DNA from 4 places in the Pseudohongiella sp. genome. Region 3 is predicted to be linked to each of the others. Evidence: predicted binding sites of a transcription regulator. Region 3 holds the regulator's gene; each other region holds the start of a gene.

Region 1 (4,341 bases), on a different contig from region 3:
CGGCTCTGGCTGCCTCAATGGCGGCATTCAAAGCCAGCAGGTTGGTTTGTTCGGCGATGCTGCGAATCACATCAAGCACCGCGCCGACATCTTCAACCCGTGCTGCCAGCGTATCTGTATTTCCAGCATTTTCCTGTATGTCGGTCATCAAGCTCTCAATCGCGGACACGGTTTTTTTCACTTGATCCAGACCGATGCTGGTTTGTTCCTCGGTATCTGCTGATACTCGCGCCGTTTCAGAAGCATTGGAAGCTACCTCTTCAATGGCATAGGTCAGCTCAGTGACAGCGGAGGCCGCGAGCGTCAGTTGTTCGCTCTGTTGCTGCAGATTGTTATTGGTTTCATCCGTAACAGCACTGAGCTCCTCAGACGACGATGCCAACTGATCGGTTGAGGTCGAAATCCGGTCCATTGCCTGTTTCAAATTGGTTTGCATCTGTTCAATCGCGCGCAGCAGAACAGTCGCTTCATCGTCACCGTCTACGGTAATTTTTGCGGTAAGGTCATTGTCGGCAATTTGTTTGGCTGCTTGCACCGCTGACCGGATTGGCCGCACGATGCTGATCGTCAATTGCCAGGCCGCCAGTGTCACAACCAGCACAATTGCCAGCATCGCGACAATGGATGTATTCCTGGATTGCGCATAATATGCATCCGTTTCATAAGCCGCCTCGTCGATTCGATTAACCTGAAACGCCACAAGTTGTTCTATTAAGTCTGTGACAGCGCGAGCTGCAGGGGCTATGACAGTATCCAGCATATCGATGGCTTCGGGCATCCGATTGTCGGCAGCCAGCGAGCGAAGCGTCTGTGCCAACGCCCTGTAGTCGTCAATCCTTGTTGTTGTCTGATTGAACAAATCGCGCGCCACGGGAGATTCAATCAGGTTATCGTAGTCAGAGGAAGCGGCTTCCATGGCTTCTTCTGCGACAAAATACGCAGCATTATAGCCCTCCTGCTCTTCAAGGTTCTCTGCGGACATCAGATTGGCAGAATTAACCCGCATGAGCAGAAAATTGGCATACACGCCATTAACCGCCTCGAGGCTGGGCACGCGATGGGTAACGATGGTGTTGGTTTCTTCGTTCAGATTCGCGAGCCGATTGATACCTGTTATACCGATACTTAAAAGTGCTACCACGGCAAACCCCAAAACCAGGCTCAGACGCAAGCCAATTGTAATTTTTCTTATCATATAAATCCCCGATCAGGACTGCTGTCAGCAGTGTCTGACCACGTAGCGGCGAGACCAGGCAAAGCTTTAACAACAATTTAGACTTTGCAGATTTAGTGTGTATCTGCACGAGACACCGAACACAGACGGCTGACAGTCATTGTCAATTTGCGGCATCAAAATGACCGAGTATCAGCTATCAGGGGTTACTCTGTAGAGGCCGCAGACCGCCGGTATGTAAAGCCAGGATGCGGCTGCCAGGCGGATAAAGCCCAGAGCCGATACGTTGATACAGAGCCTGCATCAGCTTTCCGGTGTACACCGGCTCCAGCGCAATATTGTGCATGCGGGCAAACCTGACGACAAAGTCTGACAGGTCCTGATTCACGCGGGCATACCCCCCACCGTGATAATCCGTCTCCAGACACCAGTCCTCGTCCTTGGCCGGGGAGTTCACACAGGTCAGCCAGTGTCGTATGTCGTGCCGCAGAAAATCAGCACCTTTGAGCACCGCCACACCCCGGACAAACGGTCGGGATTCATTGGTCTGATGTTTATATAGCAGGCGCAGGCCACTGAGCAGGCCTGCCAGCGTGGTACCGGTGCCGCAGGCCAGTGCAATTTCGCAATCAGCCAGATCGGGAATCAGGGTGGCCAGTACCGTGGCCATGTCTTCGCAACCACGCACACCGGCCACATTGGCGCCGCCTTCGGGTATCAGGTAAAACGGACCGTATTGATGATGCAGCCCGGCAATGTAGTCAGCGTCGCTGCGACGTCGATAGGTCGCGCGGCTGACCGGAATCAATTGCATGCCGTGGGCATGCGCGAATGCCAGCGTGCTGTTCAAGGGTTGCACCAGTTCTCCACGCACAACACCCACCGTTTCAAATCCGGCGGCGGCGCCGGCGGCAGCCAACGCATAAAGGTGATTGGAATAGGCACCACCAAAGCTGAGCAGTCGGGTTGCACCCTGCTCACGGGCAAGCGCGAGATTACGCTGTAATTTGTACCATTTGTTGCCCCCCACGGTGGGGTGCGCCAGATCAAAACGGATGACACGCAGGCTGACATCGTGCGCTTGCAGCACATCGTCGTGGACGGACTGTACGCAGATCTGCTTGCTGGTGAGCATGAGGAAGTTTTGTCACCGGAAATAAAAAAGCCCTTGCTTAACAAGGGCTTTTTGTCACAAATAATGGCGGACCGGACGAGACTCGAACTCGCGACCTCCGGCGTGACAGGCCGGCATTCTAACCAACTGAACTACCGGTCCACGGTAGCGCAACACTTTAGCATCTAATGACCTAAACAACGAGTCATTTGTTGGTGGGTTGTGAGGGATTTGAACCCCCGACATTCGCCTTGTAAGGGCGACGCTCTACCAACTGAGCTAACAACCCGCTGTGTTGAGTGACGCGCATTTTACCGACTTGAGCTGGCATGTCAAACAAATTTTAAGATTTAGTGACGTCAACCGCCGGTGCAGGTCTGTACAAGCTGAGAGGCTGGCGTTAGACTTGCCGCCTTATGGAAATCTACAAAGAATTTACCTTCGAAGCGGCTCATCGTCTGCCCAATGTTCCGGCAGGACACAAGTGCGCGCGCCTGCATGGACACTCGTTTCAGGTGACACTTGTTGTCAGTGGACCGGTGGGCGAACACAGCGGCTGGGTGATGGATTTTGGTGACATCAAGAAAACGTTTAAACCCATCTGGGAGCAGCTGGATCATCATTACCTGAATGACATCGAAGGGCTTGCCAATCCGACCAGCGAAAATATTGCGCGCTGGATCTGGCAACAACTCAAACCGCTGCTGCCGGCGCTGTGCCGGATAGAGATTCGCGAAACCTGCACCAGTGGCTGCATTTATACCGGCGACTGAGTGCACCAGCGACTGAGTGCACCGGCAACCAGGTAAACCGGCGACCGGGGCGCGGCTTAAATCCTGGCTTTTAATGCCATGAATTCTTTGGGTCGTTTTACGCAGTCAGCCGCAATCAATTTCCCTTCCCGCAGATACTGAATCACAAAACCTTCGGGGTCCGCCGGGTCCAGACTGCCATCCAGCACAGTGTCATCAAAACCATCAGAAAGACCCGCCGATTGCAACTTGATATCAAACTGATCAGACCAGAACCAGGGAATGACCTGATACCGGTCGCGGCCGCCACAGATATTGATGGCCGCGATTCGCGCCTGGTCGTTGGCATTCTGCACGGACTCAAGCCTGATCCGGCGCTGATAACGCGCATCAGGGTAGGAGGTGCAATCACCAGCCGCATAGATATGCTCATCGCTGGTGCGGCAATATTCATCAATATAGAGACCGTTTTCAATTCTCAGACCGGCGTCCTGTGCCAGCGTTGTTTCCGGTGTAACGCCAATGCCCACAATCACGATATCGGCCGGATAACGGCTACCATCGGCGCAGCTCACTGAATCCACTGCATGCTGACCATTGATGGCAATAACCTCTGCATCACACACAATCTCCACGCCATGGGATCGATGCAGATCGGTGAAGTATTGCGACACCTGGCCACCGGTGACCCGCTGCAGTACCCGGTCGGCGCGCTCCAGCACGGTGACCTGCAGGCCAAGCCGGGACATCACGGCCGCCGCTTCCAGACCTATATAACCGGCACCGATAACAACCGCACGACGCTTGTCGGCCAGTTGTTGCTGAATAGTTTTGACATCCTCATAGCTGCGCAGATAACACACGCCATCAAGCCCGTCACCCAGCGGCAGTTTGATGGGCCTGGCTCCGGTGCACAAAGCCAGTTTGTCGTAGGAGATATCCTCGCCAGTGGCAAGCACAATACGTTTTTGGGTGGGTACTATTTGCTGCACCTGCGTCGCCAGACGCAGGGAAATGTTGTTGCTGGTATACATCGCCTCGGGACGCAGCAGAATATTGTCCAGAGTTTTTGTGCCGGCCATGACGGTTTTCGACAGCGGCGGCCGGTGATAGGGCAATTGCGCTTCCGCGCCCACGAGCACGATTTCACCAGGCCAGCCATTCTTGCGCAGATTTACCGCCAACTGTGAACCGGCATGACTGGCGCCGATAATGATACAGCGGGCGTCGCTGTTGCTGTCTTTAACTGCAATGGCATCGCTCATCTTCTACTCCACTCGCCAGTCAATCGGCGTTTTATT
Region 2 (4,341 bases), on a different contig from region 3:
GATTCATGCCTGCAGCCTTCCGGTCGTCAGCGCAGTTGGCCATGAAACCGATATCACCATTGCCGACTTTGTTGCCGACCTGCGCGCGCCCACCCCCTCGGCCGCTGCGGAACTGTTGAGTCCCGATCAGGCCCAGTTGCGCCTGAGTCTGCAGAACCAACACAATAAACTGTTACGCCTGATGCAGAACCTGCTAAACCAGCGCAGCCAGCAACTGGACTGGTTGCGCAAACGGCTGCAACATCCGGGGCGCAGGCTTCAGGAACAGGGACAGGTGCTGACACAACTGGACAGCCGCCTGCAAAGAGCCATGTTGCGCTTTTTGGAACAGCGCCGTGGCAACCTGCAGATGCTGGCACGCAACCTGGAAAATATCAGTCCGCTGCAAACCCTGCAGCGGGGCTACAGCATCACCCGCACACCTGAAGGCAAACTCATCAGTACATCGTCCCAGGTCAAGGCCGGTGATGATATTATCAGCACCCTGGCAAACGGCCAGATTGTCAGTACCGTCAAGGAGATCAAGGCATGAACAAGCGCGAGCAACAGCGTCTGATTCGCGAACAGAAGCAACAGCAGGCTGAGAAACAGGCAAAGATACGCAAAAACATGAGCCGTCTGGCCATGGTTGTGGTTATCCCGCTGGTGATCATCAGCGTCATTTACGGTCTGATGGGCCAGGGCGAAATCTATCCGCCAGACCAGATCAGCGAAGTGGATCATGTCAAAGGTGGTGGCGATGAAGTGACGCTTGTGGTGTATGCGGATTTTCAGTGCCCTGCCTGTGCCACCGAGCACCGTGTCATGAGCCAGGCCTGGCCCCGCATCGCGCCGAATGTGCAACTTGTCTTCCGTCATTTTCCGTTGACCTCGACACATCGCTTTGCATGGACAGCCGCCTTGTACGCTGAAGCTGCCGGCCGGCAGGGCAAGTTCTGGGAAATGCATGATCAGCTGTTTCTCAACCAGGCTTACTGGTCTTCCCTGAGCGAGGCGGAAGGCGAATTTGACGGATATCTTGAGCAACTGGACCTTGACGTTGCACAGGCCCATATCGATATGCAGGACGAGAGTCTGTTACAGAAAGTCCGCAATGATCAGCGCGGCGGCACCAGTGCGGGTGTACGCTCAACACCTGCCCTGTTCGTCAATGGTCGCCTGACACCGGTACCGCAGAATCCGGTTGACATGATTGCCCTGGTCAACCGTGCACGTGAGGGCGACACCAACTAGTCCGGCGCACGCGGTGCTAGGCATCGAGCCCCAGGCGCGATGCCGGCAGTCCCATGAACAGACCACCCCAATATTTGCCACCAATATGCACGGGTACCGAGAGATTGAACATCACTTCGCCGGTATCCCGCAGATAACTTTGCAGGCGGAAGCGCCCCATGTAAGGAATGTCCCGGCTCTGGAAGAAACGCATGTGGCGGCTCCTGGCCAGATCAACCGCCGGGTCGCCAGTGGGCTCCTGTGACAGCTCACTGCGATGCACCGCAACATAGCCTTTGCTGTCCAGCGGCAGGCAGTAAAGCGCGCCGTCCTCCTCTTTTGCCCAGGCATCTATCAGGTGCTGGCAGGCCTTCTGAAATGCACGTGCATAGCTGACGTCAAATTTGATCGGATTGGTGCCCTTGATGGCCTGGTGATTGCGGTCAAACATGTCCACCCCTGAGGCCGTCAATTCCGCCATCGCCGGCTCCAGACGATCACGCCGTTGTTCCAGAATTTCCAGCACCTGCTCCAGCGGCCCGCGCCCGATGCGGAATTGACACAGTTTGTGCAGGGCTTGGTCAGTAGATTCCAGCAAAATATGCGTCTGGTCGTTATTCTTTTCCATGTCACTGCGGATACGGCCGCCCAGATCACGAATTTCATGGCTGCGGCTGCGAATATCCTGATTGTTGACTGACAGTTGTTCAGCAGCAGCACTCACCTGCAAAAGATCCGAATGGGTAGACTCAAAACCGTTAACCATTTGTTTGAACTCACCCGCCGACTTGTCAATGGCCTCTCCGGCCTGGCCGGTTTCGCTGATCATGCGCTCGGTGCCACTGGAGGTTTTTGAAACCACGCCAATCATCTCTTCCAGTAACGCTCCGATCTCGTCGGCAGAGCCGCGCACCTTCACCGCCAGATCCCTGACTTCGTCGGCAACCACGGCGAAACCACGGCCCTGTTCACCCGCCCGGGCAGCCTCAATCGCCGCATTCAGCGCCAGCATATTGGTCTGCGCCGCGAACCCCTGCACCGTGCCCAGAATGGCGCGAATATTTTCCGAAGTGGTTTCGAGTTGTTCCACAGTGCCGTGAAATTGCTGCATCATGCCACCAACAGTCGCGATCTGACTATTGGCACGCACCAGATCTGCCACCGCATCACGGGCAGTGGACAGATTGCGCGAATTGACATCAGCAATGTTGTTGGTCCAGCGCGACAACTCTTCGATGGCGGTGGCAGTTTCCTCACTGGAGCGATAAATGATCTCGGAGTAATCCTCCTGCTTGCCCGCATCCCGGCTGGCCTCTTCGGCAATTTTCCGACCCTGGGCAGAACTCAGGCTGACCTTGATAGTATGGTGACGAAGATCGTCCAACGCAGTGCGCAGCCGTTCCATGAACTGGTTAAACAGGCGCGCGGTCTCACGTGAGGTTTCGTCTCCCACCACCGGCATGACCGACGACAGGTCACCCTGGGCATCATTGACATTGCGCAGCACACGCATCAAACCGGTATTGCTCATATGGGTGGATGTCAGGCGCCACAGCATAAACAGAACAATACCCGCTGCCGCCGCCAGTACTGCCAGCACACGCAGGCCTCCGGTCGTGAGCGTAAAAAGGCATACCGACAGCACCAATATCAGCACCAGCATGGCCGGCACCAGAGCTGGCGCCAGACCAATATGCCATGACACTGATTCGGCCCGGGACCGGTTTTGCTCAACTGGCGATGACTGACTCAGCATTTATTGCGTTCCCCCTCGGCGACCGCTGCCAGATCTCTGGCGACGGCGCATCCAACGTTGCCCTGCCATGTGGCATCTGTATTAAAGAATTAGCGGCACATTGGCGGACAAACTTGAGGGGATGCGCGCAAATCGCGTCAGTGCGGCAGTAGCCGACGGTGGGTGTGAATTGACATCAGTATGCCGAAGCCGGCCAGCAGCGTTATTGCCGATGTACCGCCGTAGCTGACCAGCGGTAATGGCACGCCGACAACCGGCAGTATGCCTGACACCATGCCCATATTGACGATTACATAAATGCAGAAAGTCAGGGACAGGCTGACGCCGAGCAGACGACTGAAGGTTTCCTTGGCCTGCCAGCTGATAAACAGGCCACGGCCGACAATAAAGACATACAGCGACAGTAAAACAACAATCCCGAACAGACCAAACTCCTCGCCAATCACGGCGAGAATAAAGTCGGTGGAAGACTCCGGCAGGAAGTCCAGCCGCGACTGCGTGCCGTTTAGCCAGCCTTTGCCCATCAGACCGCCTGAGCCCATGGCGATCGTGGACTGGATAATATTCCAGCCAGCGCCCAGGGGATCGGCTTCGGGGTTGAACAGGGTATCCACTCGCCGACGCTGGTAAGGCTCCAGCACGAACAGATACATCAGCGGAATGGCAATCACGGTCAGCAGTCCGGCCATCGACAGGATTCGCCACGACAGGCCGGCAAAAAACAGCACAATCAGACCCGACATACCCACCAGTATCGAGGTGCCCAGGTCCGGCTGAGTGGCAATCAGGAAACTGGGCACACCGATAATAATCAGGCTGATGACGATATCGTGCCACCTGGGCGGCAGGACCACTTTGCTGAAATACCACGCAGCCATCACCGGCAAGGACAGTTTCATCAGCTCGGACGGCTGAAACGCGCCGACGCCCGGAACCGATAGCCAGCGCTGAGCGCCGTTCACGACGGTGCCAAAAAACAGCACCAGCACCAGCAAGACCGTAACCACCGCAAACGCCGGGGTTGCCCAGTATCGAAAAGTCCGGGGTGGTATCTGGGCGATGATCAGCATGGCGACGAAACCAATACCAAGCCGGATGGACTGACGGACAACAGTATCCATGTCCTCGCCACTGGCGCTGTACAGCACAAACAGCCCCAGGCAGCAGACAGTCAGCGCACTGATCAGTAATGGAATATCGATATGTAAACGCCAGGCGAGTGTGCGCTCTTGTGTTCCCAGTTCAAACCGGGGGTGGATCGCTCGTCGCATCAACTCGGACATAATGACGTTTTGGTGGCCCAGGATTTTCGGTGATTCAGGAATATGCGAAGGGTAGCGCAAGCATCGTTTTAAGTCTATGCTCCGCCTTGG
Region 3 (4,341 bases):
GTTCCAGAATTTCACCGGCCTCGACCAGAAAATCTTCCAGAATCTCTTCGTCATCAAAAAAACTCATGTCACTGTTCCTCTCCGAGTCACGTTCATCAGCCTCGGGCTGTTGCGTGAGTCAAAAACCAAGGCTGGACAATAAATCATCCACATCATCCTGGCCTGACACCACGTCCTGATTGTTCTGCTGGTTGATTTGCGGCCCTTCGGCGCGAATGCGTTGTTTCTCATCACGTACAGCCTTGTGCTCGCTGTCTTCGGATTTAATGCCAGCGACTTCTTCAACATTGCTCGCCAGCTTGACCAGACGCACCAGGCTTTGTTCAACGTCACTGACCAGTTCGATAACCCGTTTGATCACCTGCCCGCTCAGATCCTGGTAACCCTGAGCCATCAGGATATCGGTCAGCCTGGTATGAATACCCTGCCCGTCGCCACTGATCCGCTGCAGCAGCTGCTCGATACGCTGGAACAAGGGATTTGAATCGTCATTTACCGTGTTCCCCTGAGCCAGAAAGGACTGCCACTCCCGGTGGATGGCTTCACTCTCGTCCACCAGCTTTTGCACCATCGGTGCCGCCTCGTCAACACGATCCATCGTCTGGTTGGCTGCATCTTCGGTCATGGCAATGACGTAGTTCAGGCGGCTGCGCGCATCCACCATCTCCGAGAGCTCGTGCTTGACCTCGGCATTGTTCTGCAGGCCGATTTCCAGATGAAAATCGCGTAGCGCGTTGTGCAACGCCCGGGTCAGACGACCAACCTCAAAATACAGCGTTTCGTCGCGAGCATGGTTTATCTGGTGGATAAGATCCGCAGCCGCCACCATGTCATCGCTCTGCAGGGCCTCCAGCAATGCCTGCTTGCGAGCGAGCAAGGCATCGGTAAAGCTCTTTGCTCCCGCCGCAGCAAGCGCCGCAGTGTCAGCATCTGATCCGGTCGTGCTGGCCTTGCCCAAACCGTTTTTCTTGTTGTCTGCCATAGGATTTTCCTTTCAGCGATTAGCGTCGATGCGTTCAAAGATCTTTTCGATCTTTTCCTGCAGTGCCGCTGCCGTGAAAGGCTTGACCACATATCCATTCACACCGGCCTGCGCCGCTGCGATAATCTGGTCTCTCTTTGCCTCTGCCGTCACCATCAGAATCGGCAGCGTTTTCAGCTTTTCGCTCGCTCGGCAGGCCTTAAGCAGATCGATACCGGTCATGCCCGGCATATTCCAGTCCGTAATAAGAAAATCGAATTGGCCGTTTTCCAGCATCGGCAAGGCGGAACTACCGTCATCTGCCTCAGCGGTGTTGGTAAACCCCAGATCCCGCAACAGATTCTTGATAATCCGACGCATTGTTGAGAAATCATCAACAATGAGAATTTTCATGTTCTTGTCCAAAGCCGCCTCCACGTCATGTGCTCATACTGGGGATGTGCGCCACCCGGCACGGTATCTCCCTAGCAGGTTATCGCTTGAAAGGTGAAAAAATTTAGCTGAAATCAGGAAATAAATTCAGATGGTGAGCATTATAGCCCAATGTGAGCGCTTGTTGTGGGCGCTGCGAGCTGGACTCAGCGCCAGTCCTGCAGCCGGGAACGTAAGCGCAATGCGGCCTGGCTGTGTATCTGACTGATGCGTGACTCGCTGACACCCAGCACTTCGCCAATCTCTTTCAGGTTGAGTTCCTCATCGTAATAAAGCGCCAATACGAGCTTTTCACGCTCCGGCAGGCCTTCGATGGCCTCTGCCAGATGCGCGCGGAAATCATCGTCCTGAATTTCGTCAGCCGGGCCGGAAATCTCACCGGACGCACTCTCCAGCGCTGAATCATCGCCACCTTCTGTCAAATCATCAAAGCTGAACAGACGACTGCCCGATGCATCCTGCAAGATGGTGTAGTAGGTTTCCAGGTCGATACCGAGTTCTTCGGCGACCTCATGATCCTTGGCATCGCTGCCGGAACGCATCTCAACAGATTTAACGGCGGCTGCAACTTCGCGGGACTTGCGGTGGACGGAACGCGGCGCCCAGTCTCCCCGGCGAATTTCGTCAAGCATGGCACCGCGTATGCGAATCCCGGCATAGGTTTCAAAGCTGGCGCCTTTGGATACATCATATTTGCGCGCCGCCTCCAGTAAACCGATCATGCCGGACTGAATCAGGTCATCCAGTTGCACGCTGGAAGGCATGCGCATCAGCAAATGATGGGCAATCCGCTTCACCAGCGGCGCATGCTGAACGACCAGATCGTTCATGCTGTCTGTTTGCACGTCCTGGTACAATGAGGCACCTGTTGATGCTGTCATAAACATCCCCGTTGTGTCCTGTTCAGGACATGCCCTGCACGAGTCGCTCGACAAAAAACTCCATCTGCCCGGTGGCTTCGGTTCTTACCGGCCACTGGCTGACCTCTTTCGCCAGCCGTCTGTAAGCGCCCGCGGCCTTGCTGCCCGGATAGGCATCAAGTGTTGGCCGTTGCCGCTGCACAGCTTTACGCAAGGTTTCATCATAAGGTATGTCGCCCGCATAACGCAGATTTACATCCAGAAACCGGCCCGCAACACCCGCAAACCGGTTGAACATATTCTTCCCTTCATCCGGGGACCGCGTCATATTGGCCACAATTCTGAAGTCCTGTAGCTGGCAGTCGCGATGCAGGAGCTTGATCAGGGCGTAGGCATCGGTCATCGACGAAGGTTCGTCACAGACCACGACCAATACTTCCTGCGCAGCACGGACAAAGCTGACAACTGAATCTGAAATACCGGCAGCGGTATCAATGACCAGAACATCAAGTTCGTCAGCCAGCTCACTGAATGCGTGCACAATGCCCGCATGCTGACTGGGCCCCATGGTGACCAGAGACTGCACGCCAGATGAAGCCGGTATGACGTTGATACCGTGCGACGCCACCATGATGTCACGCAATTCGCACTCACCTGACAAGACATCGGCAATGGTGCGCTGGGCTTTGATGCCCAGCAGAATATCGACGTTTGCCAGACCGAGATCGGCGTCCATCAGCACAACCCGTTTGTCCAGCTGTGCCAATGCCAGGCTGAGGTTGACCGATATACTGGTTTTGCCCACGCCACCTTTACCGCCGGTTACCGCAAGCACTTGAATGGGATGCATCCCCTGTTCTCTCCCCAACTGTCTGTATCCGGCCAATGCCGGTTTACCGCTAATTCAGACCTGCAACGCGCAGCTCTGCCGGTGACCGACTACCGTATTCGGTCATCAGCCGTTCCTTTTCCACCGGCACCGACGCTTGCTGCCGACCCAGCGCTACTGCGCGCTTGACCAGCGACTGTGCCTGCGCCAGAGCGATATCATCAGGAATCGCCTGACCGAAGGTTTCATAAACGACAGGCAAATCGCGCTCTATTGTCAAAGCCAGGGCTTCACCGAGCACACATGCCTCATCCAGATGAGTGAGAATACACGCAGAAACATTCGCAGTCGAACAGGTTTTCCAGGAAGCGCGCAAAACCTGCGCCTGACTGGTCGCCGGCAACACCAGCCACTTGTTGACCTGAGGCTGATCGCGCAACAAATTCAACTGCCGCTGCTGCTCTGGATGGTGCGACGGCAAACCGGCGGTATCGACCAGAACCAGCTGTTTATGCCCCAGACTGTCCAGCGTTTCGTCCAGCGAGTGCTGATTATCCACAATCCTCACGTTCACGCCCAGAATTCGCCCCAGGGTTCGCAACTGCTCATGAGCGGCGAGGCGAAAGCTGTCTGTCGTCACCAGCGCAACATCCTGAGCGCCATGCTGCAAGACATAACGGGTCGCCAGCTTGGCAATGGTAGTGGTTTTGCCGGCACCGGTCGGCCCGAGAAAGGCAAATACACCACCTTGCTCGATCGGGTCATGATCCAGCACGGGCAGAGCTTTGACCAGACTGCCCAGCACCTGCTTCCAGACCTGGTCCAGGGTTTTGCCCGGCTTGACTGTACTTAACAATTGACGGCTGAGGAAGCCGGGCACACCCATTGCCGACAGACGCTCCCAGATGACTGCCTGCAAGGGCGACTGACTGCTGAACTGTTCCCAGCCCAGACCGTTGAGTCGTTGCTGCAGCAAGGTCCTGATACTGTGGAGTTCATTGCGCATAGCGCCCATCTCTGCCTTGCTGACTGTCGGCAAAGGTGCCGGCGCAGCAGACTCCTTTTTCATCACCGGGGCCGGGCTTAGTGTCGCGATAACCTCAACCCCACCGGTTGCCAGACTGCGCGTTGACAAAATGGCAGCGTCATCGCCCAGTTCCTCACGCACCTGAAGCAGTGCTTGGCGCATATCTTTGGCCAGGATCTTTTTAAGCTGCATTGTTGCTCCTCACATCACA
Region 4 (4,341 bases), on a different contig from region 3:
GGCACTGGGCACGTGAGGTCTGGCTGGAGGACTCATGAAGGACTATTTTAACAGCGCCGACAAACGGGCATCAGCACCCAATACGCGCACGATCCGTCCATTGTCATCAACAATCGGTACCGACACCGTGAAACAGAAATCGTCAGTCGCCGCTGAGCGATAGACGTCTGTGACATGGACCTGTCTGCTGGTCATCACCGCGCGGAACCAGTCGCGCCCACTCCAGTCCTTGCCTTTTGCCGAATCCGACCCGTACCCTGATACATCAGGCGCAAAAATATTTTCGCTGACCTGTCTGCCATCAGCGCCCACCAGATACATCAATTCAAAATGTGCGTGCCTGCCCAGCGCCTGTAACATGGTGCCTTCCGCCTGTTCCTGCTGCCCGTCCAGCAAAGTGCGCTCACGCGCCAGGCTGGTTATTTCACTGCACGCCTGATTATGAATACCAAGGCGGAAACTGCCCAGACTCTCAAGTAAGCGGTCACTTTCGCGGTGCACCTCATGCCCGCGCTCACCTACCTCTGCTGCTTTACGCTGCATATCGGCAGCCACCGTGGACACCGTGTGGACATCACGATTGACTGCGGACATGGCCATGCCCATTTGTTCGGTGCTCGCCGCGATGCCGTGTACTTTCTGGTCAAGATCGTCCATGGCCTGGCGGACGCCCCTGAGCTCGCCGCGCATGTGTCTGACACTGCCGGCACCGTCGCTGACCGTCTGCTGCATCTGCTGACCTGCCAATGCCAGGCCGGAAACTTCGGCCTTGAATGATTCGATGATTGTCGCCACCTGGCTGGTCGCATCCGTGGTGTTGTTAGCCAGCGCCCTGACCTCTTCAGCCACCACGGCAAAACCACGCCCGTGCTCGCCCGCCCTGGCCGCCTCAATGGCAGCATTCAGCGCCAGCAGATTGGTTTGACGGGATATATTGGAAATTGCCGAGATCACACGCACCACCTCATCAAGCTGTCCCTGCAGGCTGCCGATCACCTGCGTCAGGTGTTGCTCGGTTGCGCTGATCTGATTGATGCTGTTTTCCGCCTGCTCGCTGTCGGTCTCGCAATTTCGCACGGCATGGGCAACCGAAGCTGACAAATTGGCAACATCGGTCGTTGCCGGAATCAACTCGGCCTCGATCGCTGTCGTTACCTGTTCGCTGCTACTGGCAATGGCTTCTGACGATTGCGCCAACTGCGAGCCCGTCTGCATGGTCTGGTGCGCAATCGCTGACAAGGCGGGCGCCTGCGCTGCGATACCCACAGCTGCAGCAACGCCGGCCTGAATACGTTCATGAAGTTTTTTCTGTAACCTTGTCAGTGAATCCCCGGCGGCATTGTCGCCACCCCGGTAGACCGTAAGATTCAAGTCTGTCGACAAAGCATCAAGAGCATCTTCCATGGTATGACGCTCGCGCGCCGGTTTGAATAGTTGCATTAAATTTGCGCCCTCTCTCCTTAGTCTTAACAGAACCTTAGCAAAACCGTAGCAAACAAAGTGCCAGCTCCCTCTCTATGGTATAAAAAGTATCGGCAGCGATTTCCTGAACCTGAGACCACGGACGGTATTTGACAAAAAAGTCAATATGGCACCAAAAAGGTGCGGGCAGGCGGATTCCTGCACTGACAGGTTACAAAGCTTAGCGCCAATGAATTATCGAATTGGCGTAATATTGTATGAGGCGTTCGAAAGCGGGGTTAACACGATAAACATCACTTTCTTCCAGAAGTATGTGTCGATGGCGCAGGTTATCCAGTGCCGCAGAAATCGTTTTCTGTCTGGGCTTTTGTTCCTCACGTATCGCTGCCCCGGCCGCAACCATGTCATCAATTATTTCATCACAGCCGGCAATGATGTCTAGCGAACGCAAACCCTTGCCTTGTTGTTTGACAAACACCGTCGCGATGACCGGTACCGGTAGCACGGGTATGACGAAGCGCACAGCCTCCATCAGATGGTCTGCCAACGCAGTGACCGCCGGTATCCTCTCGCGCTGAGGCATGTCGGCAAATGTCAGCTGATGCTTTTTACAATATGTGCGCATGTCAAAGGGAATACCAAAGTTGACACCGGCATAACCATATCGCTGCCAACGGCTGCGGGAATCGGAAAAAAGATTGACGCGCAGAAAACGCCAGGCTCTGACAAATGTCTGCCACTTGGTAAATCGACGACTTTTGTCATCCCAGTGCATCAGGTTTTTGTCTTCGATAACGCGATCATAGTTGATGCCCACCGGAATGAATGTGATATTCCGGTGCCTGCGATGATCATAGTGACGCAACATGTAATCGAGAAATCCGATCTTGGGCTGTGCAACATTGCCATCACGACTAAGACCGCCTTCCAGAAATACCGCCTGACAAACGCCTGATTCTGTTGCCAGCTGTACGTAACGCCCCAGTACTTTGCGGTACAAAGGGTTCTGCGATCCGCGTCGGACAAAAAATGCACCCATCGCCCGAATAATGGATTCCAGCGGGAACACCCGCGCCCATTCGCCTACGGCATATGACAGGGTTACCTGCTCCGCCGCCAGGTAGCAGATCAGGATGTAATCCATATTGCTGCGATGATTCATGACAAAAACCACCGTTGAATCTTTGTCCAGCGTCTGCAGAACAGTCTGATCCACAGCAGAAACACGAACACGGTAGAGAAAGCGGGATATCCGTTTCGCCAGCCAGTAACCCAGCTGGTAATACACGTAGGCGTTGAACGATGGAACGATTTCGCGCGCGTAGCGTTTTACGTCAAGCATCAAAGCTTCACGCGGCACATTAGTCTCGCGGGCCTGGCTATCGATCAAGGCCAGAACTTGCGGGTCATAGACCAGCTTGTCGATCAATTCCTGCCGCTTGGTTTGCTGAAACGGTTTTATCTTAATGCTCAAACTGGTATTCAGGCGCTCAACCGCACGATTCAGACGGCGCCGGACAAACCAGCGCACACTGGGATACAGGATACTGACGACAACGGCGTATACCGCGGCAGCCCACAGCAGGATGAAGAGCCAGGTCGGCAGGCTGACACTGTCGTCCAGCACAGGCTAGCTGCCTTGGGCTGACCGGGCCCGAAGGTAGTCATTCAATGCTGTGCGATGGGATTCGTCAAACCACAAACCGAGCTTGGTGCGGCGCCACAGAATATCATCGACTGTACGCGCCCACTCCCGCGCGCATAAATAGTCGACTTCCCGCGCATGCAGACCCGGGCCGATTTCCGCGCCCAGATCTGACATGGCATCTGCACCGGCAAGCAGATCGGTAACCAACAGACCGTACTGTTTTACCCAGCGCTCACGCAGAGTATCAAGCAGCCACGGGTGATCAAAGGCCAGGCGCGCCGACAGACTTTCATGCGAGGCAAAATCGCCACCAGGCAAGTGTGCACTGGCTGTCCAGTCGTCGCTCATGCCAGGAAAAAGAGGCGCCAGTTTATGCAGCACTGATTCGGCCAGACGTCGATACGTAGTGATCTTGCCACCATAGACGGTCAGCAGCGGCGCGGGCGCCAGGTCCAACTCAAGGGTGTAGTCACGCGACACCTTGCTGGCATTTTCTACCTCCTCATCGATCAGGGGGCGAACGCCGGAAAAATGATGTTTGACATCCTGCTCGCCAAGGCCTTTGCGGAAATACTGGTTAACGATATCAAGTAAATAAGTGATTTCCTCGGATGAGATTTTCGCTTCACCGGGATCGACCGAAAAATCCTGCTCGGTGGTGCCTATCAGCGAGAACTCGTTTTCATAGGGAATCACAAAAATCACGCGTCCGTCCCCGTGCTGAAGCATGTATGCCTCCTCACCGTCGTAAAGTCGCGGAACCACAATATGCGACCCTTTCACCAGGCGTACGGGTTCCGGCGGAGCCGTCGGCATCAATTCCTTGCCCAGGTGACTGACCCAGGGCCCGGCAGCGTTGACCACGCAGCGTGCTGATATCTGACGTTCACTGCCAGTCTCAGTGTCCCTCAAGGTTGCCTGCCAGACTGTCCGGCCGTCGTCAGCGGTTGTCGGGATCAGCGCCGTGCACGCAGTCCGTGTCATGACAGTGGCACCGCCGCGGCTGGCCTGCATGGCGTTAAGGACAACCAGTCGGGCGTCATCGACCCAGCAGTCAGAGTATTCAAAACCTTTCTTGAATTCCTCGACCAAAGGGCTGTCCGCACCAAAGCGAATGGCTTTCGACGCAGGCAAGGTAACGCGCTTACCCAGGTGGTCGTAGAGAAACAGGCCAGCTCGAATCATCCACGCCGGGCGCTGACGGGGCTGATGCGGCAGCCGGAAACGCAGAGGCCAGACAATGTGAGGGGCTGCCCGCAACAACACCTCCC

The links. The regulator FliA, encoded in region 3, starts transcription of late flagellar genes. The targets are predictions, from matches to a motif close to CTAAAGTTTNNNNNNNNNNNGCCGNTAA.
Region 1: a site for FliA is predicted at 1,238-1,265, ahead of WD071_RS10755 (methyl-accepting chemotaxis protein). Genes of this name have one in related genera too.
Region 2: a site for FliA is predicted at 3,058-3,085, ahead of WD071_RS16520 (methyl-accepting chemotaxis protein). Genes of this name have one in related genera too.
Region 4: a site for FliA is predicted at 1,530-1,557, ahead of WD071_RS13115 (methyl-accepting chemotaxis protein). Genes of this name have one in related genera too.

Annotation. Positions count from the first base shown of each region.
Region 1 is NZ_JBBDNQ010000028.1:240,609-244,949, reverse strand. Features, by position in the region: gene WD071_RS10755 (methyl-accepting chemotaxis protein) at 1-1,195, opposite strand, end outside; gene WD071_RS10750 (1-aminocyclopropane-1-carboxylate deaminase/D-cysteine desulfhydrase) at 1,374-2,309, opposite strand; tRNA gene WD071_RS10745 (tRNA-Asp) at 2,374-2,450, opposite strand; tRNA gene WD071_RS10740 (tRNA-Val) at 2,502-2,577, opposite strand; gene queD (6-carboxytetrahydropterin synthase QueD) at 2,705-3,061, shown strand; gene WD071_RS10730 (NAD(P)/FAD-dependent oxidoreductase) at 3,118-4,305, opposite strand; gene ung (uracil-DNA glycosylase) at 4,309-4,341, opposite strand, start outside.
Region 2 is NZ_JBBDNQ010000045.1:125,075-129,415, reverse strand. Features, by position in the region: gene xseA (exodeoxyribonuclease VII large subunit) at 1-532, shown strand, start outside; gene WD071_RS16525 (DsbA family protein) at 529-1,233, shown strand; gene WD071_RS16520 (methyl-accepting chemotaxis protein) at 1,250-2,968, opposite strand; gene rodA (rod shape-determining protein RodA) at 3,106-4,251, opposite strand.
Region 3 is NZ_JBBDNQ010000006.1:239,589-243,929, reverse strand. Features, by position in the region: gene WD071_RS01225 (chemotaxis protein CheW) at 1-67, opposite strand, end outside; gene WD071_RS01220 (protein phosphatase CheZ) at 119-982, opposite strand; gene WD071_RS01215 (chemotaxis response regulator CheY) at 995-1,375, opposite strand; gene WD071_RS01210 (RNA polymerase sigma factor FliA) at 1,561-2,295, opposite strand; gene WD071_RS01205 (MinD/ParA family protein) at 2,318-3,124, opposite strand; gene flhF (flagellar biosynthesis protein FlhF) at 3,174-4,322, opposite strand.
Region 4 is NZ_JBBDNQ010000034.1:187,157-191,497, forward strand. Features, by position in the region: gene WD071_RS13110 (SMI1/KNR4 family protein) at 1-38, shown strand, start outside; gene WD071_RS13115 (methyl-accepting chemotaxis protein) at 43-1,440, opposite strand; gene WD071_RS13120 (1-acyl-sn-glycerol-3-phosphate acyltransferase) at 1,643-3,049, opposite strand; gene glpD (glycerol-3-phosphate dehydrogenase) at 3,053-4,341, opposite strand, start outside.